Regions from separate parts of the Cupriavidus sp. F041 genome, predicted to be linked through region 2. Evidence: predicted binding sites of a transcription regulator. Region 2 holds the regulator's gene; the other holds the start of a gene.

Region 1 (5,190 bases), 1.2 Mb from region 2:
TGCTGGGGCTTTGAATGGCAATATTGTTGACCGTCAGTTGCGCATTCTGCGCCGTGACGGTCTGCTGCAGGTTCTGCACGCCGGCACCGGCCGGATCGTAAGCGAGCAAGTCGGACAGTCCGGTGCCACCGTCAGTCGGCGTGACCGACAGGCGCATGCTGTTGGTTGCGCCGGTGTTGTTCGAGTTGAGTACCAGGCGATACGGTGTGCCCGTGCCGTCGTTGATGATGCTAGCGGTGACGCCGGCATTGGCTTTGTTGATGGCGTCGCGCACACCCTGCAGCGTGTTGTTGCTGTTGTCGATGGTGATGTCGAAGCCGGTCGAGCCTGTGTTGGCGGTGTAGGTGGCGCCTGAGTATTTGCCAAAGTTGGCTTTGGTGGGATCAGTGCCGAGCGTGCCGCCTGTGATCGCGCCGAAGTCGATATGGATCGTGCCGGTGCCGATCGCGCTGGTTTGGCTGGCCTGGCCATTGCTCACCAGCGACTGGGCCTGGGCCAGGGCAGTGACATTGACGGCATAGACGCCGGCTGCTGCTGTATTGCTCCCGGTCGCGCTGAGGGTGGCGGTATTGCTGGAAACAGCGGTGGTGCGATTGAAAAAGCTCGGTTTCGACAACTGATTGGCAGCCGCCTGAAACGCTGCGAGCATGCTCTGCATCTGGCCATAAGCCGACAGCTTGGTCTGGTAGCTGGCTTGCTGCTGCTTGATCGCTGCCAGCGGAGCCTGTTCGGACGTGGTGAGGTTGTCCAGCAGGGTGGAGAGATCGAGGCCGGAGCCGACGCCCAGGTTAGAGATTGTTGCCATGCTTTATTCTCCAGGAGAGTCTTATTTCAATCTATTTTTTACCCGGTCAGGCAGTCTGGCGCACGAACAGGCCTTGCAGTTGCGACATTGCATCGGCAATTCGTACCACCTCTTCGGTCGGGATCTGGCGGATTACCTCGCCGCTATTCTTGTCTATCACTTTGGTGACCACGCGGTGGGTGATGCTATCGATTTCGAACTCGACGCTGACGGAAGCCGAGCGCAGCGCCTTGGTCAGGCGTTGCATGGCCGCATCCAGGTTCGCCGGCAACTCCTTGCTCTCCTGATCTGGCGTGTCGGGCAAGGTTTGCCCTGTGGCGGGCGCGACTGCCCGCCGGCCTGCGAGGTCAGGCTGTGGGGCAGGCGGTACGGACGACGTCGGAGCGACAGTAGCCATGATCGTCTCAGCTCGGTGGTTTCGAAATGCTTTCGCAGAGCCGTAGCCCTGGGGAAACACTCCATGCCAGAACCGGGCGCGGGGCCCGGTCCTGGTGCTACGCGTCGATCAATTAACGCAGCAGCGACAGCACGCCTTGCGTGGTCTGGTTAGCTTGTGCCAGCACCGAGGTACCAGCTTGTTGCAGGATGTTGGCGCGGGTCATGTTCGACACTTCCGTTGCGTAGTCTGCGTCCTGGATGCGCGAGCGCGACGACGACAGGTTGGTGATGGTCGTGCCCAGGTTGGAGATGGTGGAATCCAGGCGGTTCTGGATCGCACCCAGCGAGCTGCGCAGGCTGTCGACCGTTTTCAGCGCGGCGTCCATCGTTGCCAGCGGGTTGGCCGAAGCGCCGGCGCTCAGGCTGCTGGCGGTCAGCTTGCTGGTGTCGAAGGAGAATGCGGCGGTGCCGACCGTGGTCGTGGTGTCGGCCGAGGCCGGGTCCAGTGCCACGTAGGTGTACATCGTGGTGCCGGAGACGGCAGTGCTCATGCCTTGATTCTTCAGGGCTTGGGCTTCGGCTGCGGTCGACGGCGTGATGGCGACCTGGGCAAACCAGTTGCCATTCTTGTCGACAACGGCGTTCGCGCCGATGGCGACGCTACCGGAGCCGATACCCAGGGTCGTGGCCAGCGTGCCGGCGGTCTTTTCCGTGACGGCGCTGGCGCTGACGTTGGTCGTCGAGCCGAAGGCCTTCGTAAAATCAGCTGCAGCAGCATCGGCCACGCCGACCATGTTGGTCGTGCCGTTGAACGTTGCGGCGCCGTTAGCCTGCGGGCCGTTCACGTTGAAGCTTTGCAGGCCAAGGGTCTTGGTGCTGATTTCCTGCAGGTTGACGGCGATGGTCTGGCCGTCGCTTGCGCCGACCTGGATGTTGATCGGCTTGGCGGTCGAAGACAGCACCTTCACGCCGTTGAAATCGGTCTGTTGCGACAGGCGGTCGATTTCAGACATGCGTTGCGTGATTTCGTCCTGGATCGACTTCAGGTCGGAAGCCGAGTTCGAGCCGGTGGATGCTTGAACGGACAGAGTACGGATACGCTGCAGGTTGTTGGTGACTTCGGTCAGCGCGCCTTCAGTCGTTTGCGCCAGCGAGATGCCGTCGTTGGCGTTACGCTGAGCCTGGGTCAGGCCGTTGATGTTCGAGGTGAAGCGGTTGGCGATCGCCAGGCCAGCAGCGTCGTCCTTGGCGCTGTTGATGCGCAGGCCCGACGACAGGCGTTGAATGGCGGTGTTCAACGACGATTGCGAGGCGTTGAGGTTGTTCTGAGTCATCAGAGACAACGAATTGGTATTGATGATTGACGCCATGGTACGACTCCTAGTTGCAGTGATTTACACAGTCCGGCGGCTGCCGTAACGTTGGCTGACTGCGTTGCAGTGCGTGTAGTGCCTCCGTTGTTAGGGTTATCGACCGGGGCGGGAAAAGATTTAGTGTGATCTTTGGGTCAATGTTCAGAAGTTTTTTCGCGGATAGCTTCGGGCCGGCTCTGGGGGTGGCCTGTTGTGGGCAGGCCCATCGACTGAAAGCGGCGCCGCTTATGTGCGTAACCGGCTGGCGCGCCCTGTCTATCTGCGCTTGCGGGTCCGTGGCGTATACAAACTCACAAACTCCGGCGAAGTCTCCGCCCCGGGCACCGCCGTCATGGCCTCCGGCGCATGGGCGGGCGTGATCACGGCAATGGCGTGCTTGTAGACGACTTGCGGCTGCGGGTCCCGCGGCGATTCCGCCAGCAGCACCATATAGTTGTCCGTGGCCACGATCACGCCGTGCAGGCGAATGCCGCTCGACAGGTGTACGACGACAGGGCTGTGGCTGGCGCTGAGCGTGGAGAACTGCAGCTGCTGCAGCTTCCTGCTCGGACGGGTGATCCTGGTTTCCTTCTTGTTCACAACGTCTCCGGAAGAGCCCGCTCGGGTTCTGGCGGCTGGCAAGGGTCCAATATATGGGCCCGGGCAATAGGGGTGTTACAGCACGGCCTGGGGCGGGCTGCGGCGTGGCCTGGGTGGGGCGGGGGATGAAACATCCGCTCGCTGTGCTGGCGCCGGATCTGGCTGCATGGATCACGTCCGACCCCGACGTGTGTCCGGGCGGAGGCTCCGATGCTGCCCCGCAAACGTTGGCGGTAGGGGCCGCCGGAAGAGGAGGGGGTACTTCAGGCGCGAGAGTAACAAAATTTTACAAATCGGAACGGTTGGGGGGGCACCTGAGATGGAGAGTTTCCTCTAATAAAACTCTTGCGTCACAATGCTGCGGCTTGCTTTGTTTACGCTTGTGCGGCAAGTCGCAACGTCACCAGCGCCCGCAACCCCCGTTCAGCATAGGTTTGCGGGCGGCAAGGTGACCCTGGCCTGCAGTTGTGATGCTTTCCATGCTGGGCACTCGCCACTTGCGTGGCGTAGTCGGCACTTTTTATATCAGGGTTATCCCTGATAGAAATTGGATTTACACCTCATGTAAGCAGGTTTATATTCGCTAACGAGCCTTTCGGCTCATAGCAGTCCTGGAAAGCCTACGAGCACCCCGCGCGTGGGCTTCTTTTTTTGTGTGCCCACTTGTTTTGTTGCGCGCCTTTGGCTGTATGCGCCGCTAGCAGCACTTCGGAGCGCCTGGGTAACATTAGACGACAGGTCGCATCCCGCCAATCGTTCGAATTGCCGGGCTTTTTCCCCTCATATTTCCTTTTGTTCCCGTATTTTCCGTTTTCTTCGGAAATATCTTAACGTCGCCCTCAAGCTTGGCCCGCTCCCTGCCGTTAAGTCCGCGGTGCGGCGTCGTCCCGGAAATCTGTCCGGGGCGCGGAAAAGCGCGCGCGATGAGAGTAAAGGAGCCGGGAAGATGCGTTGGTTGCGAAACTTTGGCATTGGGGCGCGCCTGACGGTGGCGTTTTCGTTAGTCGTGTTGCTGCTGGTTGCCGTGGCGGTGCTGGGCATGATGTCCCTGCGCACCATGAACGAATCGATGCGTCTTACCGTGGAAGGGCGCTTGATCAAGGTGCTGGATATCGAGCGCGTCAAGCAGGATGCGTTGCGGATCGGAATTCTGGTGCGCGATGCCACCATGAACGAGGATCCGGTCGCGGTGAAGCGCAATGCCGAGCAGATCGCCGGGCTGCGCGAAAAAATGGGCACCACGCTGGATGAGCTTGGGAAGTGGCTGTCGACATCCGGCAGGGCGGAAACCCTGGAGTTGTATCGCGGGCTGACCGAGACGCGCGCTGCCTATAACGGCCAGCTCGACATGGTGCTGCGCCAGTTGCAGGGCGGCGAGTTCGACGGTGCCCGCAGCGCGCTGGTGGCGACCCTGCCGGCGGCCCAGGCGCCTTACTTCGACAAACTGAGCGAACTGGCCGAGACCGGAAGCAAGGTTGCGCTGGCTGCCGTGCAAGAGGCGAACGCCAGTTATGAGACGGCCCGCAACCTGCTGCTGGGCCTGGCTGCCGTCGCGGTGGCCCTGGCGGCGACGTTGGGCATCGGCATCACGCGCTCGATCACGCGGCCGGCGCGTCATGCGCTGGAAGCGGCACAGGCGCTGGCGCAGGGCAACCTGACGTATGCTATCAAGGCGCAGAGCGATGACGAAATGGGCCGCATGCTGGGCGCGCTGGAGCGCGCTTTTGGCCAGTTGGCGGCACTGGTGCATGGCATCCAGGGCGCAACCCGCTCCATCGGTGGCGCCACCCGGGAAATCGCCAGCGGCAATACCGATCTTTCCCAGCGCACCGAAGAGCAGGCTGCCTCGCTTGAGCAGACCGCGGCCTCGATGGAGCAGCTCACCTCCACCGTCAAGCAGAATGCCGCGAACGCGCGCCATGCCAACGAACTGGCCGTGAGCGCCTCGGGCGTGGCGATCGAGGGCGGGCGCGCCGTGCGCGGCGTGGTCGAGACCATGCAGCATATTTCGCAATCGTCGGCCAAGGTGGCCGAGATCGTGGGCGTGATCGAGGG
Region 2 (5,190 bases):
TATGTGGCCGCGCGCAACCTCATGCCCGGCGAACCCGTCGACGCGGCCGACATGGAAGTCCGCCAGGGCGACCTGGCCTCGCTGCCGCGCGCGGTGGTGACCGATCCGGTGCAAGTGACCGGCGCGGTGGCGGCAAACCGCATCGCCGCGGGCTCGCCGTTGCGGATGGATCTGCTGAAGAAGGCCATTGCCGTACGGCAGGGGCAGAACGTGACCGTGGTGGTGGAAGGCGAATCGTTCCAGCTCAGCAGCGAAGGCAAGGTGATGGCCGACGCGCCGGTGGGCAACAACGTGCAGGTGCGGTTAAAGAACGGTCAGGTAGTCAATGCGCTGGTGCGCAGCGGCGACACGGTGGTGCTGCAACAATAGGGGGACGCGGCCAGCATGGCCCATGGGGTTACGCAACCGTCTCATGAGACAATGGCGCGCAGGGCCAGGGCCAGGAAAGCGGGGCTTCCCGGCGCCATTTCACCCTAAAGTTTTGCCTGAGCCATCCGATAAGCCAAAGGTACCCAGCAAGGAATTCCCGTGAAGATCAAGCAGACCACCTCGTCGAGGGCAGGCGACGCCGTCGACGGCGCCGTGCGCAGCGTGGCCGGCGCCCCCGGGCCGACCACGGCCCCGGATACGTCCAGCGTGCGTGTCAGCCCCCTGTCGGCCCAGGTGCGCGAGATCGGCGCCCGCCTGGTAGAAGATCATGACGACGATATCGATACCGGCAAGGTCGAGGAAATCCGCCAGGCCATCGCCGAAGGCCGGATCAGGATCGACCCCAGCAAGATCGCCGACGGCCTGCTCGCGTCCCTGCGTGAGCTGAACGGCGGCGCCTGATCCCTGCTGCGCGGCCATTTGTTTAGCCAACCCATACCCACGATAGGCAAGCCATGAGCCAGTCCCTGATCCAGAACCTGCGCCGCGAAACCGAGCTGGCGCAGGAATTCGCCGCCGTGCTAGACGAGGAAAGAACCATGATCAAGGCCGGCGACTACCAGGCCCTGGCCGGGTTGCTGGAACGCAAGGTCGAACTGGCCAGCTTACTGAGTGCCTTGACGCGCACCCGCGAGGCACAGATGGGGGCTTTGGGCATTCGCACCGGCGCAGGCGGACAATTGTTCGGGCGGCACATCGATGCGGGCGTTGAAGCCGCATGGCGGACGCTGGTGTTTGCCGCGCGCACCGCGCGCGATGCCAATGCGCTTAATTCCGCCGTGGTGGACGCGCATCTTGAATTCACCGAAGAGGCAATCCTGGCGCTGCGTCAGCGTGGGGACAATGCGACGCTCTACGGCAAGGATGGACGGACGCAGACTGGGCCGCAAGGGGTCAGCCTGGCCAGCGGCTGATGGTTTCCGGATCTTGATTCTGGATCCAACCTGGACTGCCACTGGTTAGTCCGCAACATCAAGAAGCGGTTCTCGGGGCCACCCGGATCAAAGGCCGCTTAGTAACAGAAGGCGACGGCCCCCCCTCAGGCCGCCCCGGGCAGTGAGCTGAAACCACCTTTGACGTTGTTCACCGGCAGCTGCCAACGCCGGCGAGCGGCAACCGTGCTGCGCGAGGTGAGTCAATGCGCCAATCAACGGCGTGCCTTCGAGATCCCCGATAAACACACCCTGGCCTTGCGCACCGCGCACCGGACTGCTCCGGCGCAACATTGGACAAAAGCGCCCCGTCAAACCCAAAGGCTACAAGGCTGAAAACGAGAAGGAATTGCAGGAAGAAGGCTACACCGCCAGAACCACGATCGGTGTAGCCGTGCGGAGCGCCCGAGGGGCGGGCCGCACCGACCCGCGATGCGAAGCGAGCCGTCAAGGTGTACCAGGCCGTATGGGGCGCGCTTCTTTGCCTACTTTCTTGGCAAGACAAGAAAGTAGGTCGCCCCCCGCAGGGGGGGTGAAACCGCTTTTGACTTTAAGCCTTTGACATTAAGCTTTTGAATTTATGTTTTTATAACCAACCGCCGCCAGCAACAACAACAACAACAACAACAACAAAACATCACCTAAAACTAACCGTAACCTGATTCGACTGCCCCAACAACACCGGCATCAGCGCCCCCCGCCCAGGCACCTGAAACGCAAACACAAACCCCTTAGCCGCATCATCCCCGCTAAACGCCTCGGTAAGCCCCTCCGCCCCCGGCAGCAACACACAACGCTGCGCATTGCACAAATAAGCCTGCAGCTCATTAGGCGGAGTACTTGCGAAACTATATCGCCACCGCACGGTGGTAATAGCCCCCTCCGCCTGCGGCAAGTAACCGGTAGGCAAGATCGGCGGCGACATCGTCCGCAACCCTTTGCCATGCAGCGCAGGCCCGTTCACGGAAGCCGACCAGGAATGAAGCGGCCCGGCGGGCGTGGCCCAGGCCGCGCAGCAGGCTGCGGCCAGCACCGCAGCGCCAAGACGATGGCACCAGCCCCTCATAGCAAGCCGCGCAACTGCGAACGAAGCCGCGTAATAGCCTGGCTGCGAATCTGGCAGACCCGAGACTCCGTCACCTCCAGCACCGCCCCGATCTCGCGCAAATTGAGCTCCTGGTCGTAGCACAACGACAGCACCAGCTTTTCCCGTTCCGGCAACCGCTCGATGGCACGGATCAGCGCTTCGCGCATGCCGCTTTCCATCAGCACGGTGAGCGGGTTGCCATCGTCGCTGACGCTCAGGTGCCGGTCCAGGAAGTCCTCTTCGCCGGAGCGCTCGAAGTCCTCGTAGTGCAGCAGCTGGCAGCCATAGACTTCATTGAGCAGTGTCTGGTATTCGTCGAGCGGCAGCTCAAGCTCCTGCGCCACTTCGGAGTCGAGCGGCGCGCGGCCCAGCGTTTGCTCCAGGCCGCGCACGGTGCGTTCGATGCGCCGGGTGAACTGGCGCAGGCTGCGCGACTGCCAGTCGTTGGCGCGCACCTCGTCAAGCATGGCGCCTCGGATGCGCTGGCTGGCATAGGTCTCGAAACGCGCACCGTGGGTGTCCTCGTAGCGCTTGGCGGCGTCGAGCAGGCCGATCATGCCAGCCTGGATCAAGTCATCGAGCTGCACGCTGGCAGGCAGCTTGGCTGCCAGTTGCAGGGCGATGCGACGCACCAGCGAGGCATGCGCCGTCACGGTGTCGGTCTGTTCGAGCTTTCCCTGAATCGTGTACATGGTGGAATTCTCGTGAGTCCTGGCTGCAGGCCGCGGCGTTTAAGCCAGGGCCGGGGCTGACGGCGCCAGCGGCGCCGTCGGGGTTGAACGGGAATCGGTGGACAAGGGCCAGTTGGCAATGCCCGTGGCGATGCGGCGTAGCGCAGCGGTAGCGGGCGCGGCGGGAAAGGCCTCGACCACGCAGCGGCCTAGTGCCCCGCTGCGTTCCACCAGCGGGTCGTACGGCAGGCTGCCGGCAGGGCTCGCCTCGACGCCGAGATACTGGCTGGCGGTGCGCGCCAGGTTGCCCAGCACGGCACTCGCGGCGGCATCGCCGGCGGCCGCATTGATCACCAGGTGGAAGCGCCGGCAGGCGTACAGGTGATTGAGCCGCTTGATGCAGGCATAGGCGGCCTTGATCGAGGCCGGCTCCGCGCGCAGCACCACAACGAGGTTGTGCGCCGTGCCGGCTACCTGCGACAGGCCTCCGTCCGCGTCGCTGCGGGCGTCGGTAAGCACGGTGCGAAAGCCGTTCAGCGCCTGCAGCCCGCCACTGGCCTGCGGACTGCCGGGCAACACCGCAATGGCGCCGGCCGGGCGCTTGCCCAGCGCGGTTTCCAGCGTCACGGTGCCGCCCAGCACGGCGGCCAGGGTGCCTTCCGGCATGGCGCCGGCAAGGCGGGTCGCGCGGGCGCCGAAGCGGTCTTCATCGATGAGCAGGACGCGCTCGCCTTGCATGGCGAGTGCGTTGGCCAGCCCCAGGGCTACCGTGGTGGCGCCCGCACCGGCATCGCTCGCGACCACCGCGATGCGGCGCGTGGCGCGGGGCGCCAGCATGCGCCGCAAGCTTTCCGCCTGGTCGGAGGCGAGTGAAGTCACGTCTTATTCTCCCTGCGTCAGCGTTTGCAACATGCGGCTGCCGTTCATGCTCGCTTCGAGCAGGCCGCCGGCGTCGCCGGGATGAAAGGCCTCCTGCGGCGCTTCGTGGGTAGCGGACGGCGTGGCGCGGCCGCCTCGGCCGGGGTAGCTCTCCAGCACGTCGAGCAAGGCCAGCAAACGGCCGAGGCCTTCCACCAGCACGGCGGCGGCCGGCATCTGGCGGGCGGGCGCGCGGCCGGTCAGCCGCGCCAGGAACGCGGCGGCGCTGTCGTCGCACGCTTGCTCCAGCCGCAGCGCGGCTACCGCCATCTGCAGGGCGAGCAGACGCGCGCAGGCTTGCGCTTCGGCCAGCGAGGATTCGTTGCTGCCTGCCTGCCCGCCTTGCCCCAGGTGATCCATTGCGTGGCGCAGCGTGCGCAGTTGCGCTTCGCCGGCTTCAGCCCAGCGGGCCCAGCGGGCCAGTTGCACGCCCTCGGCCGACAACGCCGGGTCGCACAGCAGGTAGTGCACGGCTAGCGTCTGGCCGTTCTCGCGATCGACCACGCGCGACACCAGCAGGCCGGCCTCGATGCCGCTCTCGGCGGCGCCGCGCGTGCCACGTGCCTGCCCCTCAAGCACGCGCACCGGCGTTTGCGCGATCCACTGCACGGCGTCGCGGCCGCGATAGTCCATGTCTTCCACCGCGTGGAAGGTCAGCGTTTCGGCCAGCGCATCGAGCTTGACGGCCGCGCCACCGCTGACCACGCGCGTGGTCTTGCGCGCGGTGGCAAGCCAGCGCTCGCCGGCTTGCTGCCAGCGCGCCAGCGTGGCGGCGGCGGGCATGGCATCCAGCAGATTGACCACGGTACGGGCGGCGGCGATGGCGGCGCACAGGGTGGCAGCGTCGGCTTCCCATCCGCCTTGCCCGGCTTGCAGCGCCGGGCCGGTGCGGCCGGCGGGCGCGGCGGCCGCCGCCAGCGGCAGGCCGTCGCGGTCCGCCAGCCAGAGCGTGTGTTGCCACGGGCGCGGCGCGCGGCGCGCTGCCACCGGCGCGGCGACCGTGGCGCTGAGCGAAAGCACGAAACGATCGCAATGACGGCTCAGGTCGCGGCAGGCGGCTTCGCGCACCTGCTGCGCCATCAGGCGCGGCGAGGGCGCGTTCTCGGCGCGCTGCTGCCAGAGCGAGCGGACCAGCTCGAAGCTGTAGCTGCCA

What was found. Region 2 encodes FliA, which starts transcription of late flagellar genes. Its sites were predicted from a motif close to CTAAAGTTTNNNNNNNNNNNGCCGNTA; they were not measured.
Region 1: a site for FliA is predicted at 2,651-2,677, ahead of ACZY0R_RS03965 (FliC/FljB family flagellin). Genes of this name have one in related genera too.

Annotation. Positions count from the first base shown of each region.
Region 1 covers NZ_JBVASY010000001.1:861,160-866,349, reverse strand. The annotation lists gene fliD (flagellar filament capping protein FliD) at 1-805, opposite strand, end outside; gene ACZY0R_RS03970 (flagellar protein FlaG) at 852-1,202, opposite strand; gene ACZY0R_RS03965 (FliC/FljB family flagellin) at 1,315-2,553, opposite strand; gene ACZY0R_RS03960 (RNA chaperone Hfq) at 2,812-3,135, opposite strand; gene ACZY0R_RS03955 (methyl-accepting chemotaxis protein) at 4,082-5,190, shown strand, end outside.
Region 2 covers NZ_JBVASY010000001.1:2,023,495-2,028,684, reverse strand. The annotation lists gene flgA (flagellar basal body P-ring formation chaperone FlgA) at 1-369, shown strand, start outside; gene flgM (flagellar biosynthesis anti-sigma factor FlgM) at 529-831, shown strand; gene ACZY0R_RS09160 (flagella synthesis protein FlgN) at 885-1,343, shown strand; gene ACZY0R_RS09155 (flagellar protein FlhE) at 1,999-2,427, opposite strand; gene ACZY0R_RS09150 (RNA polymerase sigma factor FliA) at 2,424-3,140, opposite strand; gene ACZY0R_RS09145 (MinD/ParA family ATP-binding protein) at 3,180-3,998, opposite strand; gene flhF (flagellar biosynthesis GTPase FlhF) at 4,002-5,190, opposite strand, start outside.